3 regions of the Dorea sp. 210702-DFI.3.125 genome follow, and region 2 is predicted to be linked to each of the others. Evidence: predicted binding sites of a transcription regulator. Region 2 holds the regulator's gene; each other region holds the start of a gene.
The links. Region 2 encodes Rex, which represses fermentation and respiration genes when NADH is low (regulators of the CRP and FNR family bind a similar motif). Its sites were predicted from a motif close to ATTGTTAANTANTTAACAAT; they were not measured.

Region 1 (6,459 bases), on a different contig from region 2:
TCGTTAGGATAAATGTTGCCCAGACGGTCGGCTTAATACGACTTCTGATTCCTCTGTGGTACTCCACAATTATCCGTCAGTCATCAGAATGCTTAGTAATATCTTATGGTATCCGGAACTAAAAGTCAATGAAAAAATGAACTTCGTTGATATTTATAAGGTAAAATGTTACAATAGTTAGGCAATTTTAAAGTAAATTTTTGAGAAACCAACGACAGGAGGGCATGTGATGACATTACAGCAGTTAAGGTATGTGACGACCGTTGCGGAGACAGGCACTATGAGCGAAGCAGCCCGTCGTCTTTTTGTTTCTCAGCCAGGACTCACAAAAGCAATTAGAGAACTGGAACAAGAGATGGGAATTATCATTTTTGACAGGACGAATAAGGGAATCGAAGTGTCAAAGGATGGAGCGATATTTTTAGGATATGCAAGGCAGGTGCTGGAGCAGGCATCACTTTTGGAAGAGCGCTATAAGCTTCAGGCAGGAGGCAAGAAAGAATTTAGTGTCTCTACACAACATTATTCTTTCGCAGTCAATGCATTTGTTGACCTAATCAAAGAATTTGGCGGGGACAATTATGATTTTTCTCTTCGAGAGACACAGACATATGAGATCATCGATGATGTGGCGAAGATGAGAAGTGAGATTGGAATTTTGTATCTGAACGATTTTAACCGGACCGTATTAAAGAAGATCATCAAGGCAAATGATCTGGAATTTGAGACTTTATTTACGGCCAAACCACACATTTTCGTCAGTACTTCAAATCCGTTGGCAAAAAAAGAATCTGTAACGATGGAAGATTTAAAGACATACCCATATCTGTCTTTTGAGCAGGGAGAACACAACTCTTTTTACTTTTCAGAGGAAATATTCAGTACTACAGAGCGTGCGAAGAATATCCGTGTACGTGACCGCGCGACACTTTTTAATTTACTGATTGGACTGAATGGATATACGGTGTGTAGTGGAGTCATTGATGAGGAACTGAACGGAGCGAATATTGTGGCAGTACCTTTAAAAGAAGAAGGAGATATGGAGATTGGAATTCTGACGCACCACAGAATTCGTGGGAGCCGGATGAGTGAATTTTATATTCAGGCTCTGCGAAAATATATCAGCTGGAAGAATGCCGAGGCATTCTTGATATAAAATTTATATACCGGCAAAACGGTGAAATTGACTTTTGACATGTGCATCTATATAATAGGAAACTGAAAATACAAAGGATGAGTAGAGGTGTTACGCATGGTCGGTAAGAATTTTTCGGGAAAGCAGATGTCAGAGGCATTTATAAACAGCGCATTTCTGGCGTTATCAGGAGGTTTTCAGGACGCTTATACATATAATACGAGAAATGAAGTTTTTTCCAACGCACAGACAGGAAACGTAGTATTGATGAGTCAGCATTTTATGACCGGAGACTGGAAGGCCGGAGTACGATATTTGCTGCCTCTTATAGCATTTGTTCTTGGAGTTTTCGTGGCAGATCAGATTCAGATGCGGTATAAATATGCCAGACGGCTTCACTGGAGGCAGGGGATTCTGCTTGCAGAGATCGTCATATTATTTGTCGTAGGATTTATTCCACACAGTCTGAATATGACAGCGACGATTTTTGTGTCCTTTGCCTGTGCGATGCAGGTGCAGACATTCCGGAAGATGGGTGGTTATTCCTATGCAAGTACCATGTGCATCGGTAACTTAAGAAGTGGAACGGCAGCGTTTTCTCATTATCTTCAGGATAGAAAAACAGAGCAGTTAAAGCAGGCCGCTTATTATTTTGGAATTATCTTTTTATTTGCGATCGGAGCAGGACTTGGCGGCAACTTGACAGAACATTTTGGAATCCATATGATCTGGATTTCCTGTATTCTTCTGGGACTCAGCTTTTTATTAATGTTTGAGAATGAGTGATAAAAATGAATATAACAGAGTTAAGATATATCATTGAAATTGCACAGTGTGGTTCGGTGAGCGCGGCATCCAAGCGTTTGTATGTTGCACAGCCGAACATCAGTAAGGCAATCCGGAGTCTGGAAGAGGAATATCAGATCCAGCTCTTCGTGCGGACAGCGAGGGGAATGGTTCCTACCAGGGAAGGGCAGCAGTTTATTGCGCAGGCGAGACGGGTCATTCAGGAAATTGAAGGGTTGAACCGTAAATTCCCGGGAAATAAAAAAGGGACTGATGTAGAGATGAAAATTTCTATACCAAGAGCCAGCTATGCATCTTATGCATTTGGAAAGTATGTAGAGAAGGTGAGAGATGCAGAAGAGCTGAGACTGCATATCCGGGAGTGCAATTCTGTCCAAGCGCTGGACAATCTTACAAAGAAGCATTACAATCTTGCGCTGATCCGGATGGAAGACAAATATGAAGAATATTACTATTCCATTATTCATTTAAGAGGTCTGGAATATGAAAAAATCATGGATTTCCAGTATCGTCTTGTTGTTAATGAGAATGATCCGCTGGCAACGAAAAAACTGAATGGATATGAAGATCTGGAACCTTATATTGAGCTGATACACGGAGATTCCAGACTGCCGAACGGGGAGTATCTGGACATTAAGGAAACGCCGGAGAATCAGAATGCACACAGACGGATTCATGTATATGAGCGTGGCAATCAGTTTATGCTTCTGAAAGATATACCGGGAACCTATATGTGGGTGTCACCGATTCCGGAAGAACTTCTCCGAAGAAATGGACTGGCACAGCGTAAGATAGAATGGCAGCAGCGGCGGATGAAAGATGTTATGGTATATCCGGGCAGAAAGTTTCTGAGTGAAGATGAACGGGAGTTTATCCGGCAGCTGAAGAAAGAAGCAATAGAAGTCTCAAAATAGCGAGGCTTCTTTTTTTGATCTTTAAAGTTACTTGAAACTAATAAATATATGCAAAAGTATATAGCACTCATGCTTTATTGATATTTTCATGGCAATAAAAATTGAGATAAAATAGAAATAGAATAAATTTGATTCATGAGGAGGTTTTTTATGTTAGACGCATCTTATTACGAGAAGACAGATGAGATTATTGCCTGTCACACGCGTGAAGAGCGGTCGCTGATTCCGATTATCCAGGATATTCAGGAGGAATACCGCTATCTTCCACCGGAATTATTAAGTTATGTGGCCGGAAAAATTGGCATTTCAGAAGCAAAGGCTTTCAGCGTTGCAAGTTTTTATGAGAACTTCTCGTTTGAAGCAAAGGGCAAATATGTTATTAAAGTCTGTGATGGTACGGCCTGTCATGTGCGTAAATCAATTCCGATACTGGAAGGATTATATAAAGAGCTGGGGCTTAATAAAGATAAACACACAACAGATGATCAGTTATTTACAGTAGAGACCGTTTCCTGTCTTGGCGCATGCGGACTTGCACCGGCAGTCATGATCAATGACGAGGTGTATGGTAAGATGACACCGGAAAAAATGAGTGAATTAATCAAAAAACTGCGGGAGGAATAACAGATGAAACTGGAAAACAGAACACAACTTACACTCCTGCGTGAACAATGCCAGGAGAAGAGAAATAAAGAAACATGTAAGATACTGGTCTGTGGAGGGACCGGATGTCTTGCAGGTGGTTCTGACAAAATCTTTGACAGATTCAGTGAACTGACAGCGGGTATGGATCATGTTGAGGTCAGAATCGGAGCAGAGATTGCACATGGAGAACATGTCGGCGTTAAGAAAAGTGGATGTCATGGCTTTTGCGAGATGGGTCCGCTTGTCAGAATTGAACCTTATAATTATCTCTACTTAAAAGTAAAGCTGGAAGACTGTGAAGAAATCTTTGAAAAGACAGTCCTCCATGGAGAGCCAGTCACACGTCTGATGTACAAGCAGGATAATGAGGTCTATCAGACTCAGGAAGAAATTCCATTCTATGCAAAACAGACAAGACTTGTTCTGAAAAACTGCGGTCACATTGATGCAGAACATATTGAGGATGCACTGGCAGTAGGTGCATATGAAGCATTTGAAAAAGCTGTATTTGAGATGACGCCGGAGGCCGTAATCAAGACGATTACCCAGTCAAATCTGCGTGGACGTGGAGGCGCTGGTTTCCAGACTGGAAGAAAATGGTCCCAGGTTGCCGGACAGAAAGAAAAGATCCGTTATGTCGTCTGCAATGGTGATGAAGGAGATCCGGGAGCATTCATGGACAGAAGCATCATGGAAGGAGATCCGCACCGCATGATCGAAGGTATGATGATTGCAGCCTATGCGGTACAGGCACAGGAAGGATATATTTATGTCCGTGCGGAATATCCGCTGGCAGTCAGCAGACTTCGCATTGCAATCAGACAGGCAGAAGAGCTTGGAATTCTGGGAGACAATATTTTGGGAACAGGATTTAGCTTCCATTTACATATCAACCGTGGAGCAGGAGCTTTCGTATGTGGTGAGGGCTCAGCCCTGACAGCATCCATTGAAGGTAAGCGTGGAATGCCGCGTGTAAAACCGCCTAGAACCGTTGAAAAGGGATTGTTTGGAAAACCGACGGTTCTGAATAATGTTGAGACTTATGCGAATGTACCGATGATCGTGAAGCATGGAGCTGACTGGTATACAGGAATCGGAACACCGGAAAGTCCGGGAACGAAAGCATTTGCCCTGACGGGAAATGTAAATAATACTGGTCTGATCGAGGTGCCGATGGGTATTACGTTAAGAGAGATCATCTTTGATATTGGCGGCGGAATCCGTGATGGCAAGAAATTTAAAGCTGTTCAGATCGGAGGACCATCAGGAGGATGTCTGACAGAATCACAGCTGGACAGTAAGATGGACTTTGATTCACTGACGAAGATTGGTGCCATGATCGGTTCTGGAGGACTGGTTGTTATGGATGAGAATACCTGTATGGTTGAAGTTGCAAGATTCTTTATGAATTTTACGCAGCGTGAAAGTTGTGGAAAATGTGTACCATGCCGTGAGGGAACGAAGCGTATGCTGGAGATTCTGGAGCGTATCGTTGCCGGAGAAGGAAGAGAAGGGGACATCGAAGAGCTGGAAGAGTTAGCTGATATGATTGAAAACACAGCTCTCTGCGGTCTTGGAAAGAGTGCGCCAAAACCGGTAATCAGCACGATTCAGGCATTCCGGGAAGAATATGAAGAGCATATCCGTGATAAGAAATGCCGTGCCGGTATCTGTGCAAATCTCCGGAATTATAAGATCAATCCGGAAAAATGTAAGGGATGCTCCAAGTGTGCAAGAAATTGTCCGGTTGGTGCCATTACAGGCAAGATTAAATCACCGTATGTGATCGACAGCGCAAAATGTATCAAATGTGGAGCATGTTTAGAGAATTGTTCCTTTGGTGCAGTCTATACAGAATAACCGAGGAGGAAAGAATATGGGATCAATGATGATTGATGGACGGCGTGTGGAATTCACGGATGAACCAAACGTTCTGGCCGTTATCCGCAAAGCCGGAATAGATATACCAACATTATGCTACCATTCTGAATTATCCATTTACGGTGCATGCCGTCTTTGTACTGTAGAAAATGAATGGGGAAAGACGTTTGCTTCCTGTTCAGAAAAACCGAAGGACGGAATGGTCATTTATACGAATACACCAAGACTGATAAAATACAGAAAGCAGATTATAGAATTGCTTTTAGCATCGCACTGCAGAGATTGTACAACCTGTATCAAGAGTGGGGAATGTCATCTCCAGGATCTTGCACACAGGCTGGGAGTGCACGATGTCCGATTTGAGAATACAAAAGAGCCACATCCGATTGATGACAGTTCACCAGCAATTGTACGTGATCCAAATAAATGTATTCTCTGTGGTGACTGTGTGCGTATGTGCGACAATGTACAGGGAGTAAATGCCATTGATTTTGCCTATCGTGGAACAGAAGCAATTGTATCTCCTGCATTTAATAAGCCAATTGCCCAGACAGACTGTGTAAACTGTGGACAGTGCCGTGTTGTCTGTCCGACCGGAGCAATCAGTATCAAGACGAATATTGATGTTGTCTGGGATGCGCTTGCTGATAAAGATACCATTGTAATTGCCCAGATTGCACCGGCTGTACGTGTGGCAGCAGGTGAGGAATTCGGAATTCCAAAGGGTGAGAATGTGATGGGAAAACTGGTCGGAGTTCTTCACAGACTTGGCTTTGATGAGGTCTATGACACAGCATATGGAGCTGATTTGACAGTTATGGAAGAGTCGAAAGAATTTATGGAGAGATTCAACGCAGGAGAAAATCTTCCGTTATTTACCTCATGCTGTCCGGCGTGGGTGAAATTCTGCGAGAACCGTTATCCGGAATTTGTTCCACATCTGTCTAGCTGCCGTTCACCACAGCAGATGTTTGGAGCAGTCGTAAGAGAATACTATAAGAATCCGGAAAATAATGCCGGTAAAAAATTAGTATCTGTATCAATTATGCCATGTACGGCAAAGAAAGAAGAAATTCT
Region 2 (6,459 bases):
AGTAACCGGGCAATCTGGACTGCACCATGTCCGTATCCATCTGTTTTGATAACTGCGATCATCTGTACTCCATCTTTGATATTTGCTTTCATCATCTGGAAATTATAAAAAATTGCATCCAGATCCACTCGTTCACATACTCTGCTGTATTGTTTCATAATCTAGTTTTCCTCCTGTATCGTCATGGCTGTTCCTGCCTTTTGTGCAAGTTCCCTTGCGAGAAGACTGTATGCGCCTTGTTCCTTCTCTATAATCTCACCAGCTCTTCCGTGAATATAAACACCGAGAAGCGCTGCTTCCCATTCAGAAAGTCCCTGTGCGAGATACGATGCGATAATGCCTGCCAGCACATCCCCGGATCCGGCTTTTGCCATAGCCGCACAGCCGGATAGATTTACCGCTACCCGCTCTCTCGGCTTTGCAATGGTTGTTCTGGAATCCTTCAGTACACAGGTAACGTCATATTCTTTAACAAATGTACGAAGTGCTACAATACGATCTTTTTTTACTTCAGCAATCTTCAAACCGCTGATCCGTTCAAATTCTTTCATGTGCGGTGTAAAGATAAAATGTTCACAATCTGCACCACACAGATAATCCATATGTTCAGACAAAATATTAAGTCCGTCTGCATCTATGACACACGGTTTCTTTGTATATGCAATGGTTTCTTTTAAAATCTTCCTTGCAGTCTTCTTTGTTCCAAGTCCGGAACCTATAGCTACGACATCTGCCCAGTCGATCAAGCGATGTAGTTCATTGACATCATATTTTTCATAAGTTGTAATGATCGCTTCCGGGATCTGGCTCTGTAAGATCACGAGATTCTCTTTAGCAGTATAGATCTGCACCAGCCCGGTACCTGTCCTGTAAGCTGCAAGTGCGCCAAGATATGCAGCACCTGACATACCTTTGCTTCCGGTGATCATAAGAAGCTTTCCGTAAGTTCCTTTATTGGAGTCCGCATTTCGTTTCGGAAGAAGTGCTGCATAATCACTGCCCTCCAGTGTACAAACTGTTTCCTCATCTCTTTCCAGTGGAAGTGATACAATTCCGATATCCTCGGATACACAGATTCCTGCATAACTTCTTCCCGGATCAAGTACAAGACCAACTTTCGTCTCCTGAATTGTCACAGTATAGTCTGCACGCACTGCAGTTCCTAATACATTTCCTGTAGTTGCGCAAATTCCGGAAGGAATATCCACGGACATACGGACTGCATCAGACTGATTCACACACTCTATAATCTGTGCATATCTGCCTCCAACCTCCCGGCAAAGTCCAACTCCAAAAATTGCATCGATAATTAAAGTATACGGTTCACTTTCAAATGCTTCTTGCTCAAACCGCTCCTTAAACTGTGCTCCTGTATTTTTCAACTGTTCTATCTGATGGGCAGTCTCTGGTGTGCAGTGATCTCTGTTTCCGACCAGAACTGCTGTTACGTCACACCCTTCCCATGCAAACATTCTGGCAATCGCAAAGCCGTCCCCGCCATTATTTCCAGAACCACAGAGGACACATATTTTATTTAAATTAATTTTCCAGTCTTTAATGTGATCTACACATGCTCTGGCAGCCCGTTCCATAAGTTCCAGGGACGGGATTTTAAGTTCATTTATCGTAAATGAATCTGCCGTTTTCATCTGTTTAGCATCTGGCAAATATCTCATAGTTTTGATTCCTCCTGATAGAAAGAAACGTGCAAAGCCAGGATGCAATCTGAACAAACCTGTCTTTACACGTTATCTCCTTAATTATGTTCTTCCTTGTAGCGGCATATATTATATGACAGCCTCATCAGACTCTCGGATAAATGTACATTCTCAACAATCACACTTTCCGGAAGATTCAGATCTGTATGTGCAAAATTCCATATTCCGTGAACATTGTGATCTGCCAGAAATTTTGCGACTTTGATTGACTCATCCTTTGGAATCGTCAATGCTGCAATATCGATACTGTTCTCATCTACAAATTTCGGAAGCTCGTCCATCATCTGAATTGGAACACCACGAACTTCTTGCCCGTCAAGCTCCGGATTGATATCAAACAATCCTTTTAAGATAAATCCCCGCTTTTCAAATGATGCATAGTTCGCAAGTGCACGCCCCAAATTACCAGCACCAATAATAATAATATTATGATCCTGTTCCAATCCAAGAATTTTTCCGATTTCTGAGTACAGATATTTTACATTATAGCCATACCCCTGTTGCCCGAATCCGCCAAAATTATTAAGATCCTGACGAATCTGGGAAGCTGTTACTTTCATTCTTTTACTAAGCTCATTGGAAGAGATTCGTTCTACTCCCTGCTCGATCAGCTCCCCAAGGTATCTATAATATCTGGGTAATCTACGGATAACTGCCTGTGAAATTCCCCTGTTTTGCATGATCCGCACCTCCTTCCTTCAAAAATTTCTACTCATTATTATAGGCAATCGTTAGTATAATGTCAAACTTTTTAGTTGTTTTTTGTAGTATTTTCGTTATAATAGTATAAGATGATGCCAAAATTATGCGGTCGCAGCGCCGGACGCAGCCCTGCGGCATCTTTATTTCTCAAAATCACAGGATTTTATCAAGGAGGATAGGATGATACTTGCATGTCACAATATCAAAAAAGCCTTTGGAGAGGAAGTAATTGTCTCCGGCGGCTCCTTTCATATAGAAGACCACGAAAAAGCAGCTCTCGTAGGACCGAACGGTGCTGGAAAGACAACACTTCTTAAGATGATCGTTGGTGAGATTCAGGCGGACGGCGGCAATGTTGTTCTGACACGCGGCAAGACGATGGGATATCTGGCACAGCATCAGGATATGAATAATGACCATACGATCTATCAAGAGGTACGCACTGCAAAAGCCGATATTCTCGACATGGAGCGGCAGATTCGTGAGATTGAACAGGAAATGAAGCATTTAAGCGGAGAACGTCTGGAAGAACGTATGAATACATACCAGCGGCTCACAGCAGCATTCGAACGTGAAAATGGATACGCCTGCGAAAGTGAAATCACTGGTGTTTTAAAAGGACTGGGATTTACAGAAGAAGAATTCGCAAAACCGGTTGCAACTTTATCCGGAGGTCAGAAAACCCGTGTTTCTCTCGGAAAACTGCTCCTCACAAAGCCAGATATTCTGCTTTTGGACGAGCCAACCAACCATTTGGATTTAAATTCCATCTCATGGCTGGAAACTTATCTTCTGAATTATCCCGGTGCAGTACTGATTGTCTCTCATGACCGGTATTTCCTGAACCGGGTTGTAACAAAAGTCGTCGAGATTGAACTTGGCAAGCTTACCACTTTCATGGGCAATTATACAGATTACGCCCAAAAAAAAGAAATGCTCCGTGAAGCCAGAATGAAAGAGTATCTGAACCAGCAGCAGGAAATTAAGCATCAGGAAGCGGTCATTGAAAAGCTCCGCTCCTTCAACCGCGAAAAATCCATCAAGCGTGCAGAAAGCCGTGAAAAGATGCTGGATAAGATGACCCCGGTTGAAAAACCGATGGAACTACATACAGATATGCATTTAACACTGGAACCTTCCTGTGTCAGCGGTAATGATGTCTTAAGTGTCGAGCATTTAAGCAAAGCATTTCCACCACAGATTTTATTTGAAGATGTCAGCTTCGAAATCAAGCGTGGGGAACATGTCGCGATCATCGGAGATAATGGAACCGGAAAAACAACAATCCTTAAGATTTTAAATCAGGTACTCAAAGCTGATTCTGGAAGTTTCCGTCTCGGTTCTAATGTAAAGATTGGTTACTACGATCAGGAACACCACGTTCTACACATGGAAAAAACTATTTTCCAGGAGATTTCCGACGACTATCCTAATCTTAATAACACGCAGATCCGTAAAGTGCTGGCAGCATTTTTATTTACCGGAGATGATGTATTTAAACTTATTAGTGACTTAAGCGGTGGCGAACGTGGACGCGTGTCCCTTGCAAAGCTGATGCTTTCTGAAGCGAACTTCCTGATTCTCGATGAGCCGACCAACCATCTGGATATTACATCAAAAGAGATTCTGGAACATGCACTGAATAATTACACAGGAACGGTTCTTTATGTTTCACACGACCGTTACTTTATCAATCAGACTGCAACACGTATCATGGATCTTGTTAATCATACGTTTGTAAATTATATTGGAAATTATGATTATTATCTTGAGAAAAAAGAAGAACTGACAGCCGCATATTCCAATACGTCTCGCTTAGAAAATAATTCCTCTTCTGCAGCTGCTGACTTGGCCTCTGATTCAAAGTTAAGCTGGCAGGAACAAAAAGAAGCTCAGGCAAAAGAACGGAAACGCGCTAATGAATTCAAAAAGACAGAAGAACGGATCGGTGTTCTGGAAGATAGAAGTGCTGAAATTGATATTCTAATGGCGCAGGAGGAAGTTTATACGAATTCAGTAAAATGTCAGGAACTTGCAAAAGAACGTGCAGAAATTGACGCTGAACTTGAAACTTTATATGAAAAATGGGAAGAGCTGGCCGAATAAGCCAGCTCATTTTTCTACTCTTCAAAAACACGTTTGATACTATCATAATGCAGGAAGATTCCTTCGTCAGCCAGAGCCTTGATCTCATCAGCTGTTGCAATCTTATATCCTGCAGTCTCTTCTGTCTGAAGATGCAGGTCTTCTTCTTTAAAATCCTTTTCAAAACGATAGACATCTACAAAATAATTGTCGCCTTCTCCAGGATTTTCTCTGTGATAGGTAAACATATAACCGCCCACACAGCCATTTACATCCAATCCTGTTTCTTCCAGTACCTCACGACGTACCGCTTCCTCGGAGCTTTCACCTGCCTGTGCAGCGCCTCCGGAAACTTCCCACCAGCCTGGTGCCCATGCCTTTGTCAGAACGCGGCGGGTAATCAGATATTTTCCATCTGGACGGCGGATCACACCTAACACTGTCAAGTGATACTCATCCTCTTTCAGGCACCAGTCATTGCGCTTCATTTTTCGCCCGGTCAGCTGTTTGTTTTTATCATAAATATCCCAGTATTCCATGCATTTCAACTCTTTCTATACTAACTTTTCAGCAATCGCTTTAATAAAGTCTTCACTGTTTAACACTGTTGGATTCGGAAGTGTTGTGATAAGAGCCAGATCTTTTGTCATCTTTCCTTCCTCAATTGTATCAATCGTTGCCTTCTCTAATTTATCTGCAAAATCCATCAGCTCCTGATTTTGATCCAGTTCACCACGTTTACGAAGAGCTCCGCTCCATGCAAAGATTGTTGCAACAGAGTTAGTAGAAGTTTCTTCGCCTTTCAAATGCTTGTAATAATGACGCTGTACTGTACCGTGAGCAGCTTCATACTCGTAATATCCTTCCGGTGATACAAGCACGGATGTCATCATGGCAAGAGAACCAAATGCAGAAGAAATCATATCGCTCATAACATCTCCATCATAGTTCTTGCATGCCCAGATGTAGCCTCCTTCAGATTTCATAACACGCGCTACAGCATCATCGATCAATGTGTAGAAATATTCGATACCGGCTTCATCGAATTTCTCTTTATATTCTGCATCAAAGATTTCCTGGAAAATGTCTTTAAATGTGTGGTCATATTTCTTAGAAATTGTATCTTTTGTTGCGAACCAGAGATCCTGCTTTGTGTCTAATGCGTAATTGAAGCAGCTTCTGGCAAAGCTCTCGATAGAACCACAGAGGTTATGGATTCCCTGAGCAACCCCTGGTCCGTCATATTTGTGGACAAGTTCTTTGATCTGTGTTCCATCATCTCCTGTATACACAAGCTCTACCTTTCCAGGTCCAGGAACCTTGATTTCTGTATTTTTATATACATCACCATAAGCATGTCTTGCAATGGTAATTGGCTTTTTCCAATTTTTAACGCATGGCTCAATTCCTTTTACAACGATCGGTGCACGGAATACAGTTCCATCTAAAATTGCACGGATGGTACCATTCGGACTTTTCCACATTTCCTTCAGATTATACTCTGGCATACGCGCAGCATTCGGTGTAATTGTTGCACATTTTACTGCTACTTTGTACTTCTTTGTTGCTTCTGCGGAATCAAATGTAACCTGATCATTCGTCTCATTACGATGTTCAAGTCCAAGATCATAATAATCTGTATTTAGCTCAATAAATGGATTCAGAAGATGTTCTTTGATCATCTTCCAAAGAATTCTTGTCATCTCATCTCCGTCCATCTCTACAATTGGTGTTGTCATTTTAATTTTCGCCATGTCTTTGTCCTCCTGCCACTATATAAACTTTACTTATATGATTCTTACAATTTGAAACATTAATCTTCAATTTCGATATGAAGATTTTCCATTACATGCATGATGTGCAGATTTGCAAGTCTTTCCGCTTCATCAGCATCCCCTTTTTTGATTGCTTCCAAAATTGCCTTGTGCTCCTCGATGGACTTCTCAGCCCGGTT
Region 3 (6,459 bases), on a different contig from region 2:
TGACAACATGATTTACAATGTCAGAATTGCAGATCAATCAGAAAAATCGAAGTATTTATCATATGTACGGGAACAGGCATTGTATTACCGGGATTTAAACATTTCTGTGGAAGATGAAAATGTACGGATTATAGCTTTATCTACTTGTAATTCACAGACTACAAATGGCAGAGATGTGTTGATTGGTGTGATTTCAGATGAAACTTATCCAGATACGTTTGCGGAAGGAGAGACAGAAAAACAGCAGGGGACGGCAAGAAACCTTCTTGAGCAAATTCCATTTTGGTGGTATGTGCTTTTGGAAAGTGTACTTATAGGGCTGGAGATTACAGCTACTCTTCGATATATCAGAAAGAAACATAAGAATTGTATGGCGGTAGATAATCGTGCAGTACAAAGACAGAAGGGAGGGGAGATAAATGGTAAGAAACCGGAGAACAGAAAATATAAAAAATAGGGGGAGATTTTCTGCATGTGTTGCAGGGATTGCTCTTATAGCAGTTCTGTTGCAGGGATTGTCGGTGAAGGCAGAGGCAGCCTCTCAAAAAACTGTTGTAAAAATACCAGTGTCCCAGACATTTGAAATAAAGAATCAAGTGCCGGACGGATTGAACCGGGAGTTTCAATATATAATGACCTGTGAAGAGGCAAAAGCTCCGATGCCGGAGGAAACTTCAGAAGGAACTTATACATTTACTTTAAAAGATAATGAAAAAAAAGTAATCGAAATTGCTTATGAACATGCCGGTGTTTACTATTATAATCTGAAACAGCAAGTATCTGATAAAAAGGATAAATTCAGTTATGATGAGACGAACTACAAGGTGGCAGTATATGTGACAAATGCAGACAATGGAGGACTTGATACGCAAGTTGTTGTAAAAAATCCAGATGGGACAAAGAGTGCAGAGGCATTTTTCCATAATTCTTATACTGGAGACAACCCGGCGAAAGGAAATACTATTGTAAAAACCGGAGATACACAGAATATCATACTGTGGTGTTCGATAGCAGCAATAGCAGTCGCAGTATTTTTTCTTGCAGTATTTATCAGGAGAAAGAAATGTCAGTGATTCGTGATCTGAGTGGACAGAAATTTGGAAGACTGACGGCCTTGTATCCAACAGAAAAACGTGACAAGAGAGGCTCTGTATATTGGCATTGTAAGTGTGAATGCGGAAATGAAGTAGATGTTTCTCTTAGTGGACTTGTATATGGTAATTATAAAAGCTGTGGATGCCTGAAGAAAGAGTGTGAAAAAAACGTGCATGACCGGCTGCATTTATTGAACGGAACTTGTGTTGAATGGCTGAAGCACCGGAAAAATCGATGTGACAGTACGAGTGGTTTCCGTGGAGTGTACAAGACGAAAGCGGGAAAGTATCGAGTGACAATCGGCTTTAAAGGAGAACGATATCAGCTCGGGACATATCGCGAGTTTCAGGATGCAGTCGATGCAAGACTGGAGGCAGAATATCTGATTCATGACAGGTTTCTGGAAGCATATGAGAAATGGTGCAAGCGCCAGAAAGAAGATCCAAAATGGGCAGAAGAGAATCCATTGATTTTCGATGTACATCAAGAGAATAAAATTATAACAGTAGAAACAAATATGGAATAAACGAAAGAACGTGGAGGGCAGCTTCCACGTTTTTCTAATGCCTACTTTAGAATATATCGATGGGGAAAAATAGTGAAATAGTATCTATGTTACAGGCTTTCCGCTTAGCCTGCATAATGCACTTTCGGCGTAAGCCGTCCTGCTTCCAAGCAGTTTATTTTTTACATACTGAGTGGGAGAAATAGAACTGAAAAACAGGCGGTGCGCACAGAAACATTGAATTATTTTGTAGTTGATGCGAGCATAGCTTGAACTTTCGGAGCATTGTTTGAGCCTGTTCATCAGGCGAGTTTGCGTAGAAAGTTCAAAATAAGCGACGCAGCATCAACAAAAAATATTCAGTTTCTGTGCGCAATGCCTGTTTCAATTCTATTTATCACAGGATATGACAAAAAATAAACAATAATGTTAAAAAAATATCATTTATATATTGACAAATAATTAACGATAATTTATACTACCGAATGTAAAGAATAAAAGACGTCTAATCAAGCAAACTATAATCCATACTTTTTATTTACAGGAGGGAATCCAGATGGCTAAGAAGAAAGATGTTGTACCGGTATTTGTTGACAATGTGGAAGCGTTGGAAGCGAAGATGCAGGCGATGCGCGAGGCGCAGAAAATCTTTGCCACCTATACACAGGAGCAGGTTGACAAGATTTTTTATGCGGCAGCAGTTGCAGCGAACAAAATGCGTATTCCACTTGCAAAGCAGGCAGTTGAGGAAACCGGACGCGGTATTGTTGAGGATAAAGTAATCAAAAATCACTATGCAGCAGAGTATATTTACAATGCATACAAAGACACAAAGACTTGTGGTGTGATTGAGGAAGATAAAGCATTCGGAATTAAGAAAATCGCAGAGCCAATCGGTCTTGTGGCAGCAGTTATTCCGACAACGAACCCGACTTCAACAGCAATCTTTAAGACATTGATCTGTCTGAAGACGAGAAATGCAATTATCATCAGTCCGCATCCGGCAGCAAAAGCTTCTACAATTGCAGCAGCAAAGATTGTTCTGGACGCAGCAGTGAAAGCCGGAGCACCGGAAGGAATCATTGGCTGGATCGATGCACCGTCACTGGAACTGACCAATATGGTCATGAAAGAATCTGACATCATCCTTGCAACAGGTGGTCCGGGAATGGTAAAGGCAGCTTATTCTTCCGGAAAACCGGCACTTGGAGTTGGAGCCGGAAATACACCGGTTATTATTGATGACACAGCAGATATTAAACTTGCAGTTAACTCCATCATTCATTCCAAAACATTTGACAACGGTATGATCTGTGCATCTGAGCAGTCCGTAACGGTTCTGGACAGCATTTACGATGAAGTAAAGAAAGAATTTGCATACAGAGGCTGCTATTTCCTGAAAAAAGGAGAAGAGCTTGATAAGGTTCGTAAGACGATTATTATAAATGGAGCATTGAATAATAAGATTCCTGGAAAATCTGCATATGAGATTGCAAAACTTGCAGGTGTGGAAGTCCCGGAAAATACAAAGATTCTGATTGGTGAAGTAGAATCTGTGGACATTTCCGAGGAATTTGCACACGAAAAATTATCACCGGTACTTGGAATGTATCGTGCGAAGACATTTGACGAAGCTCTTGAAAAAGCGGAGCGCCTTGTAGCAGATGGAGGATATGGACACACAGCTTCTCTTTATGTACATCCTGCTGAGACAGAGAAAATTGCAAAACATGCTGAAGCTATGAAGACATGTCGAATCCTGATCAACACACCATCTTCTCACGGAGGAATCGGAGATCTCTACAACTTCAAACTGGCACCGTCACTGACACTTGGCTGCGGTTCCTGGGGAGGAAACTCCGTATCTGAAAATGTAGGTGTAAAACACCTGATCAATATTAAAACAGTTGCAGAGAGGAGAGAAAATATGCTTTGGTTTCGGACTCCGGATAAGGTATACTTTAAGAAAGGCTGCATGCCGGTAGCGCTTGATGAACTTGGAAATGTACTGCACAAAAAGAAAGCATTTATCGTAACAGACAGCTTCTTATATAAGAATGGTTACGTAGCTCCGATCGAGCAGAAACTGGATGAGCTTGGAATCCAGCACACATGCTTCTTCGAGGTGGCACCGGATCCGACACTTCAGTGTGCTGAAAAAGGTGTGGATCAGATGCGCGCATTTGAGCCGGATACGATCATTGCTCTTGGCGGTGGATCTGCCATGGACGCAGCAAAGATTATGTGGGTAATGTATGAGCATCCGGAAGCTGACTTTGAGGATATGGCCATGGACTTCATGGATATCCGCAAGCGTGTATTCACTTTCCCGAAAATGGGCGAGAAAGCTTACTTTGTAGCAATCCCGACTTCTTCCGGAACAGGTTCCGAGGTGACACCATTTGCTATTATTACAGATGCCGAGACAGGTGTAAAATGGCCAATTGCAGATTATGAGCTTCTTCCGAATATGGCAATTGTAGATGTAGATAACATGATGACTCAGCCAAAAGGACTGACCAGTGCATCTGGTATCGATGTTATGACTCATGCAATTGAGGCATATGTATCTATTATGGCGACGGATTACACAGACGGACTTGCCCTCAAGGCAGCAAAAGCAGTATTTGAGTATCTGCCGAGAGCATACGACAATGGTGCAAATGATCCGGAGGCCAGAGAGAAGATGGCAAACGCATCCTGTATGGCAGGAATGGCATTTGCAAATGCATTCCTTGGACTGAACCACTCCATGGCACATAAACTTGGTGCATTCCACCACCTGCCACACGGAGTTGCAAATGCAGTGATCCTGACAGAAGTTATGAGATATAATGCTGCAGAAGTACCGACAAAAATGGGAACATTTTCACAGTATCAGTATCCACATGCACTGGCAAGATACGCTGAAATCGGCCGCTTTGTAGGCTGCCAGGGAAAAGACGATGCAGAAGTATTTGAAAACTTTATCGCAAAACTGGAAGAGCTGAAAGAAAAAATCGGTATTAAGAAGTCCATTCACGAGTACGGCATTGATGAGAAATATTTCATGGACACACTGGACGACATGGTGGAGCAGGCATTTAACGATCAGTGTACAGCAGCAAACCCAAGATATCCACTCATGAAAGAAATCAAAGAGTTATACTTAAAGTGCTGGTAAGGAGGTAAATGTGATGAAACTTACGAATCCGGAATTAATTGTGAAACGTTCTTATAAGGAAGTCTACAAGGACGGGGATAAGATTGTAAAAATATTTGAAAAAGATCACCCGAAGTCAGCCGTTTTTAATGAGGCGCTGAATACAGTTCGAGTCGAGGAGGCAGGACTGGATATTCCAAAGCTTGATGAGGTCACACAGATCGATGAAAAATGGGCACTTGTTATTGAGTGTCAGGCAGGCGAGACTCTGGAAACAGTCATGGAAAAGGATCCGGATAATCTGGAAAAATATATGGCAGAGTTCGTAGATCTTCAGCTTCAGATCCACGCAAAGACGGCTCCGATGCTTACGAAACTGAAAGACAAACTGGCAAAACAGATCAATCAGTTAAAAGAACTGGATGCGACCCAGAGATATGAGCTTCTGGTACGTCTGGAGAGCATGCCGAAGCATACAAAAGTATGCCATGGAGACTTTAATCCAAGTAATGTCATCGTAGGCGAGGACGGCAAGCTGACAGTTGTAGACTGGGCACATGTTACCCAGGGGAATGCCAGCGCAGATGCGGCACTTACTTACCTCCAGTTCGCACTGAAGAACCGTGTGGCAGCAGAGATGTATCTGACTATGTTCTGCAAGAAGAGTGACACTGCGAAACAGTATGTACAGCAGTGGTTCCCGATTGTTGCAGCAGCACAGCTTGAGAAGAACAATGAGCTGGAGAAGGATTTCCTGATGAAGTGGATTGATGTCATGGATTATCAATAAAAATATTTGATATATAATTTGATTAAAATAAATAATAAAGCATATATAAGAAGATATATTGACAAACTTCTATGTATGATGTAAAGTGTGAATAGAACGAAACCGGTACGAAAGTTCGTGCCGGTTTTTATAAAACTAAAACATAGAGATATTTCTATATTTCTATATAATGAATTGTTTATAGAAATATCTAATGTTTAAAAGGAGACGTTATGGGTGCGATTAAGACAGGCTGGGATTTTTTTCAGAACCAGATATTAGGTATGCACTGGCTGAAAGATCTCATAGGAAATCTGCTTGTAAAGGCAGGAATGGGGGAGAGTAGATTTCCCGGTGAATTTTTACATTTTTTTATTTATGATGTGATTAAGATTTTTGTACTGCTGGCGGTGCTTATTTTCCTGATTTCTTATATTCAGAGTTATTTTCCGCCGGAGAGAAGTAAGAAGATTATGGGAAGATTTCATGGTATCTGGGCGAATATTATCGGGGCATTGCTTGGAACGGTGACACCGTTCTGCTCCTGTTCTTCAATCCCAATTTTTATGGGATTTACAAGTGCAGGACTGCCACTTGGAGTGACATTTTCATTTCTTATATCTTCTCCAATGGTAGATCTTGGATCACTGGTTCTGCTTATGAGTGTGTTCGGTGGCAAAATTGCATTTGTATATGTGATAGTAGGACTGATTGTGGCAGTAGTTGGAGGCACTTTGATTGAGAAGCTTCATATGGAAGATCAGGTGGAAGAGTTCATCAGACAAGCTCAGAATGTGGAGATTGAATTCCCAAAGCTGACGGTAGGAGACAGAATGAATTATGCAAAGAATCAGGTGGTATCCACTGTGAAGAAAGTTGCACCATACATTTTTGTTGGAGTAGCAATTGGGGCGGCAATTCACAATCTGATTCCGGAGCATATAGTTC

Region 1: the regulator Rex is predicted to act here: its motif matches at 2,933-2,952, upstream of LI164_RS12905 (NAD(P)H-dependent oxidoreductase subunit E).
Region 3: the regulator Rex is predicted to act here: its motif matches at 2,051-2,070, upstream of adhE (bifunctional acetaldehyde-CoA/alcohol dehydrogenase).

The regions. Positions count from the first base shown of each region.
Region 1 is NZ_JAJCNF010000030.1:19,869-26,327, reverse strand. It holds ZMP/ZTP riboswitch at 11-94, opposite strand; gene LI164_RS12920 (LysR family transcriptional regulator) at 230-1,156, shown strand; gene LI164_RS12915 (YoaK family protein) at 1,253-1,921, shown strand; gene LI164_RS12910 (LysR family transcriptional regulator) at 1,927-2,856, shown strand; gene LI164_RS12905 (NAD(P)H-dependent oxidoreductase subunit E) at 3,007-3,480, shown strand; gene nuoF (NADH-quinone oxidoreductase subunit NuoF) at 3,484-5,361, shown strand; gene LI164_RS12895 ([FeFe] hydrogenase, group A) at 5,378-6,459, shown strand, end outside.
Region 2 is NZ_JAJCNF010000001.1:67,843-74,301, reverse strand. It holds gene alr (alanine racemase) at 1-158, opposite strand, end outside; gene LI164_RS00330 (NAD(P)H-hydrate dehydratase) at 162-1,676, opposite strand; gene LI164_RS00325 (redox-sensing transcriptional repressor Rex) at 1,757-2,398, opposite strand; gene LI164_RS00320 (ABC-F family ATP-binding cassette domain-containing protein) at 2,601-4,526, shown strand; gene LI164_RS00315 (NUDIX domain-containing protein) at 4,541-5,044, opposite strand; gene LI164_RS00310 (NADP-dependent isocitrate dehydrogenase) at 5,060-6,259, opposite strand; gene LI164_RS00305 (GntR family transcriptional regulator) at 6,319-6,459, opposite strand, start outside.
Region 3 is NZ_JAJCNF010000005.1:66,743-73,201, forward strand. It holds gene srtB (class B sortase) at 1-457, shown strand, start outside; gene LI164_RS04125 (FctA domain-containing protein) at 420-1,073, shown strand; gene LI164_RS04130 (hypothetical protein) at 1,064-1,621, shown strand; gene adhE (bifunctional acetaldehyde-CoA/alcohol dehydrogenase) at 2,157-4,763, shown strand; gene LI164_RS04140 (aminoglycoside phosphotransferase family protein) at 4,777-5,532, shown strand; gene LI164_RS04145 (permease) at 5,745-6,459, shown strand, end outside.